Regions from separate parts of the Streptomyces cyaneofuscatus genome, predicted to be linked through region 2. Evidence: riboswitches for the same ligand, from Rfam matches in the RefSeq annotation. Region 2 holds a riboswitch; the other holds the start of a gene.
The links. Region 2 has a riboswitch for S-adenosylmethionine ahead of R2B67_RS27815 (aminotransferase class V-fold PLP-dependent enzyme). Riboswitches for the same ligand answer to the same signal wherever they lie in the genome.
Positions count from the first base shown of each region.

Region 1: it holds a riboswitch for S-adenosylmethionine, as region 2 does, so the genes downstream of both, thrC (threonine synthase) here and R2B67_RS27815 (aminotransferase class V-fold PLP-dependent enzyme) in region 2, are expected to answer to the same signal.

Region 1 is NZ_CP137002.1:3,590,223-3,599,197, forward strand. It holds gene groL (chaperonin GroEL) at 1-1,036, opposite strand, end outside; gene R2B67_RS15685 (cold-shock protein) at 1,380-1,586, opposite strand; gene R2B67_RS15690 (MoaD/ThiS family protein) at 2,046-2,324, opposite strand; gene thrC (threonine synthase) at 2,354-3,649, opposite strand; SAM riboswitch class I at 3,668-3,795, opposite strand; gene R2B67_RS15700 (glucosyl-3-phosphoglycerate synthase) at 3,960-4,910, shown strand; gene R2B67_RS15705 (alpha,alpha-trehalose-phosphate synthase (UDP-forming)) at 5,024-6,415, shown strand; gene otsB (trehalose-phosphatase) at 6,423-7,280, opposite strand; gene R2B67_RS15715 (DUF3263 domain-containing protein) at 7,469-7,729, opposite strand; gene R2B67_RS15720 (ABC transporter substrate-binding protein) at 7,771-8,975, opposite strand, start outside.
Region 2 is NZ_CP137002.1:6,318,867-6,327,841, reverse strand. It holds gene R2B67_RS27840 (C40 family peptidase) at 1-356, opposite strand, end outside; gene R2B67_RS27835 (NYN domain-containing protein) at 646-2,007, opposite strand; gene R2B67_RS27830 (hypothetical protein) at 2,047-2,289, opposite strand; gene R2B67_RS27825 (rhomboid family intramembrane serine protease) at 2,484-3,248, shown strand; gene R2B67_RS27820 (Lrp/AsnC family transcriptional regulator) at 3,245-3,526, shown strand; gene R2B67_RS27815 (aminotransferase class V-fold PLP-dependent enzyme) at 3,592-4,971, opposite strand; SAM riboswitch class IV at 5,150-5,267, opposite strand; gene trpD (anthranilate phosphoribosyltransferase) at 5,353-6,417, opposite strand; gene qcrB (cytochrome bc1 complex cytochrome b subunit) at 6,541-8,187, opposite strand; gene qcrA (cytochrome bc1 complex Rieske iron-sulfur subunit) at 8,184-8,975, opposite strand, start outside.

The DNA.
Region 1 (8,975 bases), 2.7 Mb from region 2:
GCTTGACGCGACCCTGCACCTGCTCGCTGTCACCGGCACCGTCGACGATCGTGGTCTCGTCCTTGGTGATGACGACCTTGCGGGCGCGGCCGAGCAGGTCCAGGCCGGCGTTCTCCAGCTTGAGACCGACCTCCTCGGAGATCACGGTGCCACCGGTGAGGATGGCGATGTCCGCGAGCATGGCCTTGCGGCGGTCGCCGAAGCCCGGGGCCTTGACGGCGACGGACTTGAACGTGCCCTTGATCTTGTTGACGACCAGGGTGGAGAGCGCCTCGCCCTCGACATCCTCGGCGATGATCAGCAGGGGCTTGCCCGACTGCATGACCTTCTCCAGCAGCGGGATCAGGTCCTTGACGCTGGCGATCTTCGAGTTGACGATCAGGATGTACGGGTCGTCGAGCGACGCCTCCATACGCTCCATGTCGGTCGCGAAGTAGGCCGAGATGTAGCCCTTGTCGAAGCGCATACCCTCGGTGAGCTCAAGCTCCAGACCGAAGGTCTGGGACTCCTCGACGGTGATGACGCCTTCCTTGCCGACCTTGTCCATCGCCTCGGCGATCTTGGCGCCGATCTCGGTGTCGGCGGCGGAGATGGAGGCGGTCGAAGCGATCTGCTCCTTGGTCTCCACGTCCTTGGCCTGCTCCAGCAGAGCGGCGGAGACGGCCTCGACGGCCTTCTCGATGCCCCGCTTGAGGGCCATCGGGTTGGCGCCCGCGGCGACGTTGCGCAGACCCTCGCGGACGAGAGCCTGGGCGAGAACGGTGGCGGTGGTCGTACCGTCGCCGGCGACGTCGTCCGTCTTCTTGGCGACCTCCTTGACCAGCTCCGCACCGATCTTCTCGTACGGGTCCTCGAGCTCGATCTCCTTGGCGATGGAAACACCATCGTTGGTGATCGTGGGCGCGCCCCACTTCTTCTCGAGGACGACGTTACGGCCCTTGGGGCCGAGGGTGACCTTGACGGCGTCGGCGAGCTGGTTCATCCCGCGCTCGAGACCGCGCCGTGCCTCCTCGTCGAACGCGATGATCTTGGCCATGTGAAGTGGTCCTCCCGGACAGGGGTGGATTCTCCGGACCGAGAGGCGCCCGCGACGGACGGCCTGCGTGCGTGGTGGTTCCTTGCCCCACCGCGCCTGCGGGCCTCACCGGCCCGGTCCAAGTTTCTGTCACTCTCACCTGGAGAGTGCTAACGCCAATGATTAGCACTCGACCCCCGAGAGTGCAAGCGCCTCAGGCCAGGGCCCGCCATGTGGTCAGGCCGCCCGTCCGGCCATCCGTCCGCCCGGTCCCGGCGCGCACGAAGGGCCCGATCCCCTGGATCACTCCGGGGTCGGGCCCTGCGTGCGTGAGTAGTGGTGATGCCGGACGGCCGCGCCGGACTCAGCCGACAGCGAGCTTGACCATGTCGGCCTGGGGCCCCTTCTGGCCCTGCGAGATCTCGAATTCAACTCGCTGACCCTCTTCGAGGGTGCGGTACCCGTCCATCTGGATCGCGCTGTAGTGGACGAAAACATCCGCACCACCGTCGACCGCGATGAAGCCGTACCCCTTCTCCGCGTTGAACCACTTGACGGTGCCCTGAGCCATGCCTAACTCCCCTATAACTGGCCCTTGCACGGGACCGCACTTCGCGGCCCCGGGTCGGAACTCACCCTCCGACAGGAGAGGGTGCGCGGCGCCGCAGCGCGTCGACCGCGGCCGAATGTATCCGCCCAACTGCCCTCTGCAACAGGTCAATCGGACGAGAATTCTGGGCACAGGCGAACGCCCGAATATGCGGGATTGCTGAAATTTACGGGCAAGTCGGGCCAGGCAAAGGCCACTTATGCCTCAAGGGGTTCACGTACTTTGGCTGCTTCTTATCGGGGCCGGGCGCATTCTCATATGCGGGCGGCACACGCAGCGAAGGGGGCTTCCCCAACTCTACCGTGCTCAACCATGCAGAATTGCCCCCTCCGCTTTGTGTGGCGGAGGGGGCAACTGTTGTTCAGCCGAGGGCGGTCGGCGGTTCAGCCGGGGGTCGTCGGATCAGCCGGGGTCGTCGGATCAGCAGCCGCCGGCCACGGCCGGGATGATCGAGATGCCGGCGCCGTCGGGCGTGGCCGCGTCGAGCCCGCCCTCGAAGCGCACGTCGTCGTCGTTGACGTACACGTTGACGAAGCGGCGCAGCTTGCCCTGGTCGTCCAGGACGCGGGCGGCGATGCCCGGGTGGTCCTTCTCCAGGGAGTCGATGACCTCGGAGAGCTTCGCGCCCTCCGCCGTGACCTCGGCCTGGCCGCCCGTGTACGTACGGAGGATGGTGGGGATGCGGACCTTGACGCTCATGGTGGTGCCCTTCTTCCTTCGTTCTGGGGTCAGGCGGAGGCGAGGCCCGCGGCGCGGAACGCGTCCAGGCTCGGCTTGATGGTCGCCGTCGCCTGCGAGGTCGCGGAGACCGCGTCGAGCGTCTTGAGCCCGTCACCGGTGTTCAGGACGACGGTGGTGAGCGCCGGGTCGATGACGCCGGCCTCGATCAGCTTCCGCGTCACGCCGAGCGTCACGCCGCCCGCCGTCTCGCCGAAGATGCCCTCGGTGCGCGCCAGCAGCTTGATCGCGTCGACGACCTGCTCGTCGTTCACGTCCTCCACCGCGCCGCCCGTGCGGCGGGCGATGTCGAGGACGTACGGGCCGTCCGCCGGGTTGCCGATGGCCAGGGACTTGGCGATGGTGTTCGGCTTCTGGGGGCGGACCACGTCGTGACCGGCCTTGAAGGCGGCGGAGACCGGGGAGCAGCCCTCGGCCTGGGCGCCGAAGATCTTGTACGGCTTGTCCTCGACCAGGCCGAGCTTGATCAGCTCCTGGAACCCCTTGTCGATCTTCGTCAGCTGCGAGCCGGACGCGATCGGGATGACGATCTGGTCGGGCAGCCGCCAGCCGAGCTGCTCGCAGATCTCGTACGCCAGGGTCTTGGAGCCCTCGCCGTAGTACGGGCGCAGGTTGACGTTGACGAAGCCCCAGCCCTCGCCGAGCGGGTCGCCGATGAGCTCGGAGCAGAAGCGGTTGACGTCGTCGTAGTTGCCCTCGATGCCGACCAGCTCACCGCCGTACACCGCGGCCATGACGACCTTGCCCTGCTCCAGGTCGTGCGGGATGAACACGCACGAGCGCAGTCCGGCGCGGGCGGCGGCGGCCCCGACGGCACCGGCCAGGTTGCCCGTGGAGGAGCAGGAGAGGGTGGTGAAACCGAAGGCGCGGGCGGCCTCGACGGCGATCGCGACGACCCGGTCCTTGAAGGAGTGCGTCGGATTGCCGGAGTCGTCCTTGACGTACAGACCGCCGGTGACGCCCAGCTCACGGGCGAGATTGTCGGCCTTGACCAGCTTGGTGAAACCGGGGTTGATATTGGGCTTCTCGGCGACATCGGCCGGAACCGGCAGCAGCGGGGCGTAACGCCAGATGTTGTTCGGGCCGGCCTCGATGCGCCCCCGCAGTTCCTCGGGGGAGCCGGTGGGCAGGTCGTACGCGACTTCCAGGGGTCCGAAACAGGACGCACAGGCGAAAAGGGGGCCGAGCTCGAAACGCTCGCCGCACTCGCGGCAGGAAAGCGCCACGGCGGGACCGAGGTCCACGGAAGCGGTGGTGGCATTACCTGCGATGGTCTGAACAGCCATGATGGCGGAGGCCCTTTCTCCTCATCTTCCTTGCGGCGCATTTCGCCACAAGACGGAATTGGCACCTTCCCCACCGTGACCTCGCGGTCGGTAGGAGGGTTGCCGGGACTTCAACGGGCCGTTCCCTCAGTCCCTCTGGATGAGCTCTGTGGCACTGGATCTTCGATCCAGGCGTTTGTGTGACGACGGACCCCGACATGCGACGGTCATCCGCGTTGTTCAAGACTGTAACCGAAGGACCGGACTGTTGAGATAGTCGTCCGAACGGCGAGATGGATCACATACCGCCCCCACACGAGGAGTCCCGACCGTGCTCGAAGAGGTGGAACGCTGGCTGACCAGGCGTTCCTGGTCGTCCGCCGACCGCCCGCTGAACCGGCTCACCGACGCCCGGGCCGCCGACCCTCACCGTACGTCGGTGAGTGTGGTGCTGCCCGCGCTGAACGAGGAGGCCACGGTCGGCGCGATCGTGGCGACCATCCGGCGCGAGCTGATGGAGAAGGTCCGGCTGGTCGACGAGCTGGTGGTGATCGACTCCGGCTCCACCGACGCCACGGCCGCCGTCGCGCGGGCTGCGGGCGCCCGGGTGGTCCGCCGGGACGCGATCCTGCCCCGGATCCCGGCGCTGCCCGGCAAGGGCGAGGTGCTCTGGCGGTCGCTCCTGGTGACCAGCGGCGAGATCGTCTGCTTCGTCGACGCGGACCTGAGGGACTTCTCGGCGGACTTCGTCTCGGGAACGGTCGGCCCGCTGCTCACCGACCCGACCGTGCAGTTCGTCAAGGCGATGTACGACCGCCCGTTCGGCGACACCGCAGGTCAGGGCGGCCGCGTCACCGAGTTGGTGGCACGCCCCCTGCTCAATCTGCACTGGCCGCAGCTGGCCGGCTTCGTGCAGCCGCTGGGCGGCGAGTACGCGGTGCGGCGCTCGCTGCTGGAGCGGCTGCCGTTCCCGGTCGGTTACGGAGTGGAGCTGGGGCTGCTCGTCGACGCGCTGCACACCGTGGGTCTGGACGCGCTGGGACAGGTGGATGTGGGGGTGCGGCGCCACCGCCACCAGGACGGGCAGGCGCTGGGCCGGATGGCGGCCGCGATCTACCGCACGGCGCAGCTGCGGCTCTCCCGGGGGCATCTGGTGCGGCCGGCGCTGACGCAGTTCGAGCGGGGCGAGGAGGGGTTCGTGCCGCGCACCCATGCGGTGGACACCGAGGAGCGGCCGCCGATGCGGGAGATCGAGGAGTACGTGGAGCGGTGGGCGGCGTGAGGTCCGGGGGGCTCCGCGCCGTGGCGGGCGTGAGGTGCGGGGGCTCCGGCGCCGTGGCGGGCGTGAGGCTCTGAGGCGTTTGGCGGCTTCCCTTACGGGCTAGGTTCCGCTACATGGTCACCGAGCACGCACCTTCCTCCACTGCCCAGGTCCTCGTCGCGTCCAACCGCGGCCCGATCACGTACACGCTCGGCGAGGACGGGACGCTCGACGCCAAGCGCGGCGGAGGCGGGCTCGTCTCCGGGCTGAGCGCCGTCGACGACAAGCTCTGGGTCTGCGCGGCCCTCGGCGACGGCGACCGGGAGGCGGTGCGGCGCGGGGTCGGTGAGCCGGGCGTACGGATGCTGGACATCGACGCCGAGGTCCACGCCGACGCGTACAACGGCATCGCGAACTCGGTGCTGTGGTTCGTCCACCACCTGCTCTACCAGACGCCCGTGGAGCCGGTCTTCGACGCGGAGTTCCGGCGGCAGTGGGCGTCGTACGAGGCGTACAACCGGGCCTTCGCCCAGGCGCTCGCGGAGGAGGCGGGGGAAGGGGCGGCGGTCCTGGTCCAGGACTACCACCTGGCCCTGGTCCCCGGCATGCTCCGCGAGCGGCGCCCGGACCTGCGGATCGGCCACTTCTCGCACACCCCGTGGGCGCCGGTGGACTACTTCCGGCTGCTGCCCGACGACATCGGTGAGCAGCTGCTCCGCGGCATCCTGGGCGCGGACCGGGCCGCGTTCCTGACCCGGCGGTGGGCGGACGCGTTCATCGGCTGCTGTACGGAGATCCTCGGCGGGACGGGCCGGACCAGGATCGGGGTGCACGGGCTCGGGGCGGACGCGGACTTCCTGCGGCGGCGGTCGCAGGAGGCGGACGTCGACGAGCGCATGGAGGCGCTGCGGGAGCAGGTGGGCGAGGGCCGGAAGACGATCGTGCGGGTGGACCGCACCGAGCTGTCCAAGAACATCGTGCGCGGCCTGCACGCGTACCGGGCCCTGCTGGAGGCCCACCCGGAGTGGCGCGAGCGCGTGGTCCACGTCGCCTTCGCCTACCCCTCGCGCCAGGACCTCGCGGTCTACCGGGACTACACGGCGGCGGTGCAGACCCTCGCCACCGAGATCAACGGGGCGTACGGCACGGAGAGTTGGACGCCGGTCATCCTCCACGTGAACGACGACTTCGCCCGCTCGCTCGCCGCGTACCGGCTGGCGGACGTCGCGCTGGTCAACCCGATCCGCGACGGCATGAACCTGGTCGCCAAGGAGGTCCCCGTCGTCTCGGACCACGGCTGCGCGCTGGTGCTGTCGCGGGAGGCGGGGGCGTACGAGGAGCTGGGCGAGGACGCGATCGTGGTGAACCCGTACGACGTGGTGGGCACGGCCGAGGCGCTGCACGAGGCCCTGTCGATGGGCGGGGACGAGCGTTCCGGCCGTACGAAGCGGCTGGCGGAGGCGGCGACGGCGCTCCCGCCGCAGCAGTGGTTCCTGGACCAGTTGGAGGCGCTGCGGCAGGAGTGAGGGCGTCCTAGAGGCGGCCCGCCAGGGCCGCCAGGAAGTCCACGACGGCGGCCGGGCCCGGGACCAACAGGTCGGCACGCTCGGCCAGTTCGGGCACCTCGGCGCTGCCGCTGCACACCAGCAGCCCCGGGATGCCGTCCGGGCCGGCACCGCGCAGCTTCTCCACCGCGGCGAAGGCGGCGAGGTCCCCGAGGTCGTCGCCTGCGTACAGGACGGACTCCGCGTCGACCTCGGCGACGTACGTGGCGAGCGCGACGCCCTTGTCCATGCCCGGCGGACGCAACTCCAGGACCTGGCGGCCCGGTTCCAGGATCAGCCCGTGGCGGGCGGCCAGCTCGCCGAGGGGGCCGCGCAGGGTCTCGAAGGCCGCCTGCGGGTCGTCGGCGCGGCGGGTGTGGACGGCGACGGCCTGGCCCTTCTCCTCGGTCCAGGTGCCGTGCCAGGAGTCGAACTCGTGCAGTACGCCCGGGAGTTCGGCCCGCACGGCGGCGACTCCGGGGTGCGGGGCGGGGGCGTTCACCGTGCCGGTGGCGGCGTCCCAGCGCTCGGCGCCGTAGTGGCCGAGGACCACGAGGTGGTCGAGGCCGGGAACGCCCGCGAAGCCGCCGTAGCGCACGGCGACGCCTGCGGGGCGGCCGGTGATCACCGCGACGGAGGCCACTTTGGGCGCGAGTGCGGCGAGCGCCTCGACGGCGCCGGGGTGGGCGCGGGCGCGCTCGGGGTCCGGGACGATGTCGGCGAGCGTGCCGTCGAAGTCGAGGGCGATGACCGCGCGGTCGGGCCGAGCGAGGATGGCCTCCAGGCCCTCGCGGCCGGCCGGGGTGGTCGGGGTCGGGATCGGCGGCTGTACGGAGTGGCTGCCCATGGGGTGAGCCTAGCGGGGTACGGCCGAACACGGGGCCCGGGCCCACCCGGGGCTCCGCCCCGCACCCCGCTCCTCAATCGCCGGAGGGGCTCAAAAATGCTCCCCCCAGAGGACAGCCGGGGGCGGCCAAATCAAGCCCCTCCGGCGATTGAGGAGCGGGGGTTCGGGGGCAGCGCCGCCGGAAAGGCTCAGCGGCGCTCCCGCCGCGCCGCCTTCAGCCGGCGCAGCCGGTTCACCGTCACCGGATCCTCCCGCAGCGCCCGCTCATCCTCGATCAGCGCGTTGAGGAGCTGGAAGTAGCGGACCGGCGAGATGCCCAGCTCCTCCCGGATCGCCCGCTCCTTCGCCCCGGGCCCCGCCCAGGACCTCCGCTCCAGCGCGAGCAGCGCACGGTCACGGTCGGACAGCCCCGGGGCAGCAGGCTCGGGCTCGGCGTCAGGCGCGGTCATACAACCAACCTAACCGCGCCCACTCCCACTGCGCCCGCCGCCTACTCCGCGCTCTCCGCCTTCGCCGCCTCCGCCGCTATCGACCCGAGCACCCGCTCCGGGCTCCCGCCGGGAGCCACCGCCTCGCCGATGTTCGTCTTGATCGACTCGCTCACCGTCGCCCAGGACGTCTTGCCGAAGGGGGGCAGCTGGGAGTTGGGCAGCGCCGCCAGGAACTCGCGGAGCTTCGCGTGCTTGGAGTCGGTCTCCATCTCGGCGGACGCGCTGCCGGTCACCGGGAGCAGGTCGTACTCGTCGGCGAAGGCCAGCACGTTCTCGTCGGAGTAGGCGTAGTCGAAGAACTCGCCGATCGCCTTCCGGTTGCCGTTCTGCTTGAAGCCCATCATCCAGTCGGCGACGCCCATCGAGCCCTTGGTCGGCCCTTCGGCGCCGGGCAGCGGCACCATGCCGACCTTGACGCCCTTGGCCTCGGCCTCCTCCATCAGCGTGGGGTGGCCGTTGAGCATGCCGACCTCGCCCTTGGTGAACGCCTCGAAGGCCTTCGCCCGGTCCAGCTTGCCCGGCGCGACCGGGCCGGTGAGGCCCTTGCCGACGAGGTTGTCCCGCAGCCAGCTGAACGTGGCGATGTTCTGGGCCGAGTCGATGTCGTACAGGCCGACGTCGTCGACGTAACCGCCGCTGTTGCTGAGCAGCCACATCAGGGTCTCCGCCTGGGACTCCTCCTGGCCGAGCGGCAGGGCGAAGGGGTACTTGACGCCCTTCGCCTTGAGCGCGGTGGCGTCCTTCTGGATGTCGTCCCACGTCTCGGGGGCGTCCAGGCCCGCCTGGCCGAAGAGCTTCTCGTTGTAGAAGAGCAGCCGGGTGCTGGCGACGAACGGGAGCCCGTACAGCGTGCCGTCGACCTTGCCCGCGTCGGTGAGCGTGGGCAGGAAGTTCGCCTGGGTGCGGATGGAGAGCATCTGGTCGGCGCTGTAGAGCTTGCCGTCCTTGGCGTAGTCCGCGTAGGCGCCGATCTGGGCGATGTCGGGGGCCTTGCCCGCCTTCACCATCTCGGCGACCTTGCGGTCGACGTCCTTCCAGGAGTAGACGTTGACCTCGATCTTGATGCCGGGGTGCTTCTTCTCGAAGCCCGCCGCGACACCGCTCCAGTACTTCTCGGAGCTGTTGGCCGCACTGTTGCCGTAGTCGGCGGCGACCAGCGTGAGGGTGACGTCGCCCGTGCCGCTGTCACCCCCGCAGGCCGACA
Region 2 (8,975 bases):
GCGAGGAAGAGGGCGACCGAGGGGTCGATACCGCCGGAGCGGTACTGCGCGGTGGCGATCGAACCCAGCTCGCCGCGCAGGGTGTTGAGCTCGTCCTGGCCGCGGGCGACCTTGTCCTGCAGCGCGTCGACCTGCTTCTTGAGCTTGTCCTGCTGCTCCTTGGCGCCGTTGTACTTCTCGGTGGCGGCCTCGGCCTCGTGGTAGAGCTTGTCGACCTTCGCCTTGACTTCGTTCTTGGTCGGCTTGGGGTCGGCGTGGGCGGCCTGGGAGGTCAGGGCAACGGCCGCGGCGGCGGTCGCGGTGAGCACGGTCACGCGGGTGCGGCTCGGCTGCTTGGGACGACGGTGGGACGCCACGAAGGCGAGCTCCTTCTTCCTCAGAGCCGCCTACCGGGCTGTGGGGAAGAATCCCCGGCTCCGTACACTCACGGACTCGGCGGTTCCTTCGCCGTCACCCCCGATGGGTGATCAACCGTGCGAAGGTTCGAGGCCTGACCCTAGTGACCCTCTTGTGATCAGTTCAAATCCTCACAGGATTTTTCTTGTCACATCAGGCACTTCTTTACTCTCACTCCACCACGTGTAGTGGCGACTTGACGGTACGTTCCCAAAAATCCGGCATGGCACACATGTCGCACAACTGTGCCTAGACGCGCGAAAGGCGCTTCAGGAGCAAGACGGACGCGACAGGCCGGGCGCCGGCCTTGGCCACCCCGTCCGCCACCTCGCGGTCGGTGGAGACGACCACGACAGGTCTCCCCGGCGGTTCCGCGCGGGCCAGTTGACGGATCAGCTCGTCCGCCGTGACCCCCGCCTTGCTGAACAGGACCCGCACCCCGCGCGGCGGCGCGAGCAGCACCGGGGCGGCCAGTTCGGCACCGTCGAAGACACAGGTCATCTCGGCGCCGGTCTGCGCGGCGAGCACCGAGAGGCCGCCCAGCAGCCGCAACCGCTGCTTCTCCAGCGGCATCTGGGGATAGCCGGTCTTGGTGACGTTGTAGCCGTCCACGATGAGATGCGCCTGCGGGAGCGCCAGCAATTGGTCGAGGAGCGCCGGATCGGTGTCCGAAAGCGCCCTGGCGGCGATGTCCTTGGGCGACATCCGGCCCGGCTCCACCGCGTCCACGCTGTCGGCCGGGCGGGAGGTCACCGGGGGCAGGGCCAGCTCGCGCCGGAGCCCCGAGGCCGCGTCCAGGACCGTGTCGAGCAGCAGCCGCAGCCGCATGTCCTCCATCGAGCGCCCCTCACGGGAGGCTCTGCGGCCCGCCTCCACGGACGCCTCGGCCTCGCCGAGCCGGTGCTTGAGCCGGCGCGACTCGCTCTCGGCGGCGGAGAGCTGGGCGGCCGCCTCGGCGCGCTGGGCCTCCGCCTCGGCGGTGGAGCGGCGCAGGGCGGCCTCGCCGCGCTTCACCTCGCTCTGCGCGGAGCGGAGCTTGCGGTGGAGCGACTCGGACTCCTTGCGGGCCGCGTCCAGCTCGGCGCGGAGCCGCTCGGTCTCGCTGCGGGTGTGGGCGCGCGCCCGCTCCAGCTCCTCGCGCAGCTGGACCAGTTCGCGCCGGGTCTCCTCGTCCACCCGCTCCGCGTCGGCGCGCTGGACCTCCTCGCCGGCCGCCTCGACCAGCTTGACCCAGCCCACCGGGCGCAGCACATAGGCGGCGGCGGCCACGTCGACGGGGTCGGCGGCCGCGGGCGGCGACCCCGCCTCCAGCGCACCGGCCAGCTCCGGCTGGGCCTGGCTCAGCCGCTCACCGATGCGCTGCCGGAACAGCGGGTCGCCCTCCAGCGCGGCGGCCATCGCGTTCCCGGCGAACTTGGCCCGCCGGGTCGGGGTGAACCGGGCATACTGCCGCAACTGGGCGGGCAGTTCGGCGACGGTCAGGCCACCGAAGGCGTCCGCGACCAGGGCGATGACCCGCCGCCGTACGCCTTCGGGCAGCGGGCGGTCGAGCGCCTCTGCACCACCGTCGGCCGCATCGGCCGGTTCGGCGCCGCTGGTCGGCTGATCCACCGTCCGTCACCCCATAGATATGTCTGTCGGTGCGCTCCCTCAGGAAGCGGCACCCGGCCTGTCCACCAGTTCGATCTGGTCCACCGCGTTGCACCAACGGCAGCGGACCGACTCGATGGTCTCACTGACCACCTCCCGCTCCTCGACACTGGACTCACCGGCCAGGTCGAGGTGCACGTACTCCACGACCTTGGAGGACCGCGTCACGTCGAAGCGCGTGAGATTGCCGCACAGGGTGCAGCGCCAGCGGGTCGAGTCCGTCGGCAGGGGAACCGTCGTCATCGTCTGCGTCCTCTTTCGTCGTCTCCAGGAGCCCGCGCCGGGCGTGCCGCCGCGACTCCACCTGTCTACGTCAAGGATCTCGCGGTGCGCCGTCGAACTGCGGAAGTCCTGGCGTAACCCTACGGCCTCGCGTATAGGCATCGGCACGGCGAGGCGCTCCGTCCCGTTCTCCCTCGGTACGCCATGCTCTGTACATGATCGACCTAGGGCGGTTCGACTGGCGGGCCTCGGCCGGGAGGGTCCGGGACAGCGCGGCGGGCGGGACGGTGGGCGGGGCGCCGGTGACGTACGGGCTGATCGCCCTGTGCTGCGCGATCTTCCTGATCAGCCCGCTCTCCGGGTTCGGCGGCGCCTCCTACAGCAGCCAGGACGCACTGCTCGCCGCGCAGGCCGGGTACTTCGAGCGGTGGGGCGTGATCCCGGCCGAGCTGTGGGAGGGCTCGGCGCGCGCCCTGCTCACCCCGTTCACCGCGCTGTTCGTGCACGGCAGCTGGCTGCACCTGCTGGGCAACCTGCTCTTCCTGTACGTGTTCGGGGCGATGGCCGAGGAACGCATGGGCCGGGTGCCGTTCGCCCTCTTCTACGTGGGGTGCGGCTACCTGGCGCTGGTCTGTTACGCGGCGGTGCACGCGGACTCGGAACAGACGCTGGTCGGCGCGTCGGGCGCGATCTCGGCGGTGCTCGGCGCGTTCCTGTACCTGTTTCCCAAGGCCCGGGTGACCAGCCTGTTCCCGTTCCTCTTCTTCCTGCCGCTGCGGTTTCCCGCCTGGATCGTGCTGGTCTTCTGGTTCGGGCTCCAGTGGGCGGCCGCTCAGGCGGCGGACGCCGGGCCGGGGGTGGCGTATCTGGCGCATGTGGCGGGGTTCGCGGCCGGGTTCCTGTACGCCTGGGTGCGGTATCGGGGTGGGGCTAAGGTGAAGGTTCCAGCCACGGCGACCGAGGGAGACAGACAGCCGTGATCACCGCGATCGTGCTCATCAAGACCAGCGTGGACCGGATTCCGGAGATCGCCGAGGCCATCGCCGCGCTGGACAGTGTCAGCGAGGTCTTCTCCGTCACCGGCACCTACGACCTGATCGCCATGGTCCGGGTCGCCCGCCACGACGACCTCGCCGATGTCATCCCCGGCCGGATCAGCAAGATCCCGGGCGTCGAGGGCACCGACACCCATGTGGCGTTCCGTACGTACTCCCAGCACGACCTGGAAGCGGCGTTCGCCATCGGCCTGGACGCGTAACCTCCGACGCACTTCGGCCGGGTACAGGCGCGCTGCCTGTTCCCGGCCGACATGCTTTACCAGCCTCAGACCTGGGCGGCCTCGCCCCGGTCCGGGACGCAACGGCCGTCCTCGGTGCGGTACTTCCACTGGGCGCCCTCGCGGACCAGCTCGGTGACCGCGCGCAGGAAGCGGTCGATGTGCTCGTCGGGCGTACCGGCGCCGAAGCTGACCCGGATCGCGTTGAGGGACCGCTCGCCCGGCTCGGCCTCGGGGGCGCCGCACTCGCCCGGGTCCTGCGGGTCGCTGCCGAGGAGGGTGCGCACCAGCGGGTGGGCGCAGAAGAGGCCGTCGCGGACGCCGATGCCGTACTCCGCGGAGAGGGCGGCGGCGAAGTGCGAGCTGTTCCAGCCGCGCACCACGAAGGAGATGACGCCGACCCGGGGCGCGTCGTCGCCGAAGAGCGAGAGCACCTGGACCTCGGGGACCTCGGCGAGCCCTTCGCGTACCCGGCCCACCAGCTCCTGCTCCCGGGCCACCAGGGAGTCGAACCCCGCCTCGGTGAGGGCCTTGCAGGCGGAGGCGATGGAGTAGACGCCGATGACGTTGGGCGAACCGGCCTCGTGGCGGGCGGCCGTGGTGTGCCAGTCGACGTCCACGCCGCCGTCGGCGCGCCGGGCGACCTTGCGGGAGGCGCCGCCGCCGGCGAGGTACGGCTCGGCCGCCTGGAGCCAGTCGGCGCGGCCCGCGAGGACGCCCGAGCCGAAGGGCGCGTACAGCTTGTGGCCGGAGAACGCGACCCAGTCGACGTCCAGTTCGGCGATGTCCACGGGGTGGTGCGGGGCGAGCTGCGCGGCGTCGAGGACGATTCGGGCGCCGTGCGCGTGGGCGGCGGCGGCCAGTTCCCTCACCGGCCACAGCTCACCGGTCACGTTGGAGGCGCCGGTGACGCAGACCAGGGCGGGGCCGTAGGGGTCGCGGTCGGCCAGCGCGCGCTCCAGGGTCTCCACCGCCTGGCCGGGGGTGCGGGGCGCGTTGAGGTAGGTGACCTGGGCGTCGCGCCAGGGCAGCAGGGAGGCGTGGTGCTCGGTCTCGTACACGAAGACCTGGCAGTCGGCGGGGATCGCGGCGGCCAGCAGGTTGAGGGAGTCGGTCGTCGAGCGGGTGAAGACGACCTGGTCCTCCGCGCGGCAGCCGAGGAACTCCGCGACCGTGCGGCGGCTGTTCTCGAAGAGGTCGGTGGAGAGCTGCGAGAGGTATCCGGCCCCGCGGTGGACGCTGCCGTAGTACGGGGCGTACGCGGCGACGTCGTCCCAGACCCGCTGGAGGGCCGGGGCGCTGGCGGCGTAGTCGAGTGCGGCGTAGGTGACTTCACCGCCGGTGACGAGCGGAACGGTGACATCCTGCCCCAGAACGGGCAGCGGGGCACAAACCGACGGGTCGATGGCAGCGGTGGAGACAGACATGGCGAACTCCCGTAAAAGGCAGGCGAAATCCGGCGCCGGCGGGTACGCGGCAGCGCGGGAGGGGGAAGGAAAAATGGTGCGCTGAAGGAGGGCGATGAAGCCCTAGCGCATTCGCTTGCTCACAAGAGGCTCCCTAGGGACCAGGACCCCGGGGGCTGGCGTCCACTGGACGCCGAGGGGCCCGCGCTTGCCGCAGACCTCGCTGCCTACGGCCTGGTCTTCACCCGGGGCACCCCGCCACGGACGGAGGGTTGCCGGACAGCGGGCCGGGGCCGTAGTCGCTGTCACTCATGACCTGCGCAGCATCTTGCCATATGTATGCGCACGCGCAAGGGCGCAGTCCGGCATCCGGACTGCGCCCTGCGTCACACTCTGCGTCGCTCAGGCGTTACTGGCCGCCACCCACCGCTCCAGCGCGCGCTTGGCGGCCCCGGAGTCGACGGCCTCGGCGGCCACCTGGATCTTCGCCGCGATCTGCTCGGTCAGCGTGCCGGGCCCCGGGTCGAGCGCGACCAGCGCCGCCGCCGAGTTGAGCAGCACCGCCTCCCGTACCGCGCCGCCCTCGCCGTCCAGGAGGCGGCGGGCCACATCGGCGTTGTACGAGGCGTCGGCGCCGCGCAGCGCCTCGACGGGGACCAGCGGGAGGCCGACGTCGCGCGGGTCGAAGGGCTCCTCGCGGACCGCGCCGTCGCGGACCACCCAGACCCGGGAGGTGGCCGTGGTGGTCAGCTCGTCGAGGCCGTCGTCGCCGCGGAAGACGAGCGCCGAGTTGCCCCGCTCCGCCAGGACGCCCGCGACGATGGGCGCCATCCTTGCGTCGGCCACCCCGATGGCCTGGGAGCGCACCTGAGCCGGGTTGGTGAGGGGGCCCAGGATGTTGAACGTGGTCTGCGCGCCGAGCTCCCGGCGGGCCTTGGCCGCGTACCGCAGGGCGGGGTGGAACTTCACGGCGAAGCAGAAGGTGATGCCCGCCGCCTCGGCGACCTCGACCACCCGCTGCGGGGTCAGCTCCAGGTTGACGCCGAGCTTCTCCAGTACGTCGGAGGAGCCGCTCGCCGACGAGGCGGCCCGGTTGCCGTGCTTGACGACCTTGGCGCCGGTCCCGGCGATGACGATCGCGGACATGGTGGAGATGTTGACCGTCTTGGCGAGGTCGCCGCCGGTGCCGACGATGTCGACGGTGCGGCCGGGCACCTGGATGGTGTTGGCGTGCGCGTACATCGCGCGCACCAGACCGGTGACCTCCTCGACGGTCTCGCCCTTGGCCCGCAGCGCGACCGCGAAGCCGGCGATCTGCGCGTCGGTCGCCTCGCCGCTCATGATGCGGTCCATCGCCCAGGCGGTCGCCTCGGAGGAGAGGTTCTCGCCGCGCAGCAGGGGGTTCAGCAGGCCGGGCCAGGAACGGTCCGCCACGCTGTCGCCGCCGCTCGGGGTCACAACGTTCATGGTCCGCTCCAGGGGGTCCACAGCCGGGAAAGATACGGCTCCACCCTATCCAGCCACCGGGACCGCGAAGAGCCCCGTCCAGCGAATGGACGGGGCTCTCACGGTGGCGATCAGGTCAGGCGATCAGTGGTGGCCGTGGCCCTCGGTGATCTCCTTGTACTCCTCGGCGGTGGGCTTGGCGATCTGGTTGTTCTCGCCGTAGTAGCCCTTGCTGAGCTTGGCGCGCAGCTTCTGGACCGGGGAGATCTTGCGCTTGACGCCGTTCTCGTCGACCTCGGGGCCGAGTTCGACCGGCTTGTACTGCTCGTGCGCGGTGAGCGTGTGCAGCTGCCCCGGGGAGAGCGGCTCGTGGATCTCGACGAACTCACCGTGCGGCAGGCGCTTGATGATGCCGGTCTCGCGACCGTGCAGCACCTTGTCCCGGTCGCGGCGCTGGAGGCCCAGGCAGATCCGCTTCGTGACGATGAACGCGATGACCGGTCCGGCGAAGAAGAAGATCCGGACGAACCACGAGATGGCGTTCAGCGACAGATGGAAGTGCGTGGCCCACAGGTCGTTACCACCGCCGACGAGGCCGATGAAGTACGCCGTGATCCAGGCGACGCCCAGCGCCGTACGGGTCGGGGCGTTGCGCGGGCGGTCCAGGATGTGGTGCTCGCGCTTGTCCCCGGTGATCCAGGACTCGACGAACGGGTACACCGCGGGCAGCGAGAGCACCAGGCCGAAGAGGACCAGCGGGATGAACACGCCCAGGTTGAGCGTGTGGCCCCAGAAGACGATCTCCCAGCCCGGCATGACACGGACGAGACCCTCGGCGAAGCCCATGTACCAGTCGGGCTGGGCGCCGGTGGACACCTGGTCCGGGCGGTACGGGCCGAGCGCCCAGATCGGGTTGATCGTGGCGATGGCCGAGATGATCGCGATGATGCCGAAGACCAGGAAGAAGAACCCTCCGGCCTTCGCCATGTACACCGGCAGCAGCGGCATGCCCACGACGTTCTTGTTGGTCCGGCCGGGACCCGCGAACTGCGTGTGCTTGTGGTAGAAGACCAGGATCAGGTGGGCCACCAGCAGCCCGAGCATGATGCCCGGCAGCAGCAGGATGTGGATCGAGTAGAACCGGGCCACGAAGTCGTGGCCGGGGAACTCGCCGCCGAACAGGAACATCGAGATGTACGTACCGACGATCGGCACGGACAGGATCGCGCCCTGGGTGAAGCGGACACCCGTACCGGAGAGCAGGTCGTCCGGGAGGGAGTAGCCGGTGAAGCCGGTGAACATGCCCAGCACGAAGAGCAGGAAGCCGAAGACCCAGTTGACCTCGCGCGGCTTGCGGAAGGCACCGGTGAAGAAGACACGGCACATGTGCACGAACATGGCGGCCAGGAAGATCAGCGCGCCCCAGTGGTGGATCTGCCGCACGAGCAGACCACCGCGGACCTCGAAGCTGATCTTCAGCGTGGAGGCGTAGGCCTCCGACATGCGGATGCCCTGCATGGGCTCGTACGGACCGTGGTACACGATCTCGTTCATGCTCGGCTGGAAGAACAGCGTCAGATACACACCCGTGAGGATGATGATGATGAAGCTGTAGAGCGCGACCTCACCGAGCATGAAGGACCAGTGGTCCGGGAAGATCTTGCGCATGTTGGCCTTGGCCAGGCCGTAGATGCCCAGCCGGCCGTCCGCCCAGTCGGCGACCCGCTCGCCCGCGGGTGCCTTGCGCTGTCCCGCCTGGTCGGCGGGCGGGTTGGTTGTCGCAGTACTCATCCGCGCTCCCAGAAGGAAGGGCCGACGGGCTCGTCGAAGTCACCGAGCGCCTCGAGGTTGCCCTCGCTGTTCACGCCGATCCGCAGCTGCGGAAGCGCGTGGCCGGCCGGACCGAAGATGACGCGGGCGCCGTCGGAGAGGTCGAAGGTGGACTGGTGGCACGGGCAGAGCACATGGTGTGTCTGCTGCTCGTACAGGCTGATCGGGCAGCCGACGTGGGTGCAGATCTTGGAGAAGGCGACGATGCCCTCGTGGGCCCAGTCGCGCTGGCGCTTGTCCTTGATGTCGTCCGGCTCGATGCGGACGATCATCAGGGCGGCCTTGGCGATCTGCGACAGGAAGTCGTGCGCGTCGTCCTCCAGGCCCTCGGGCTTGGCGAAGGTCAGCGACCCCACGGCGACGTGCTCGGGACGCAGCGGCTGGCCCGTGTTCATGTTGACGAGCAGCTTGCCCTTGGCCCACATCGTGGTCCGGAGCTTCTTCTCCGGGAGCGGACCGAGGTCGCGCAGCAGCACCACACCGGAGAGCGGCACCAGGGCCAGCGCGCCGAACATCGTGGTGCGGATGAGCTTGCGACGGCCGATCGCCGACTCCTCGGCACCGGCCTTGAAGTCGGCCAGGACCTGCGCCTTGACCTCGGCCGGAGCCTCGATCGGGTGGCGTTCGGCCGCGACCTCGACATCGGACATCAGGGTGCGCGCCCAGTGGACGGCGCCCGCTCCGATGAAGAAGAGCGCGAAGCCGAGCGTCAGTCCCAGGGAGAAGTTGAGCGCGCTCACATGGCCGAA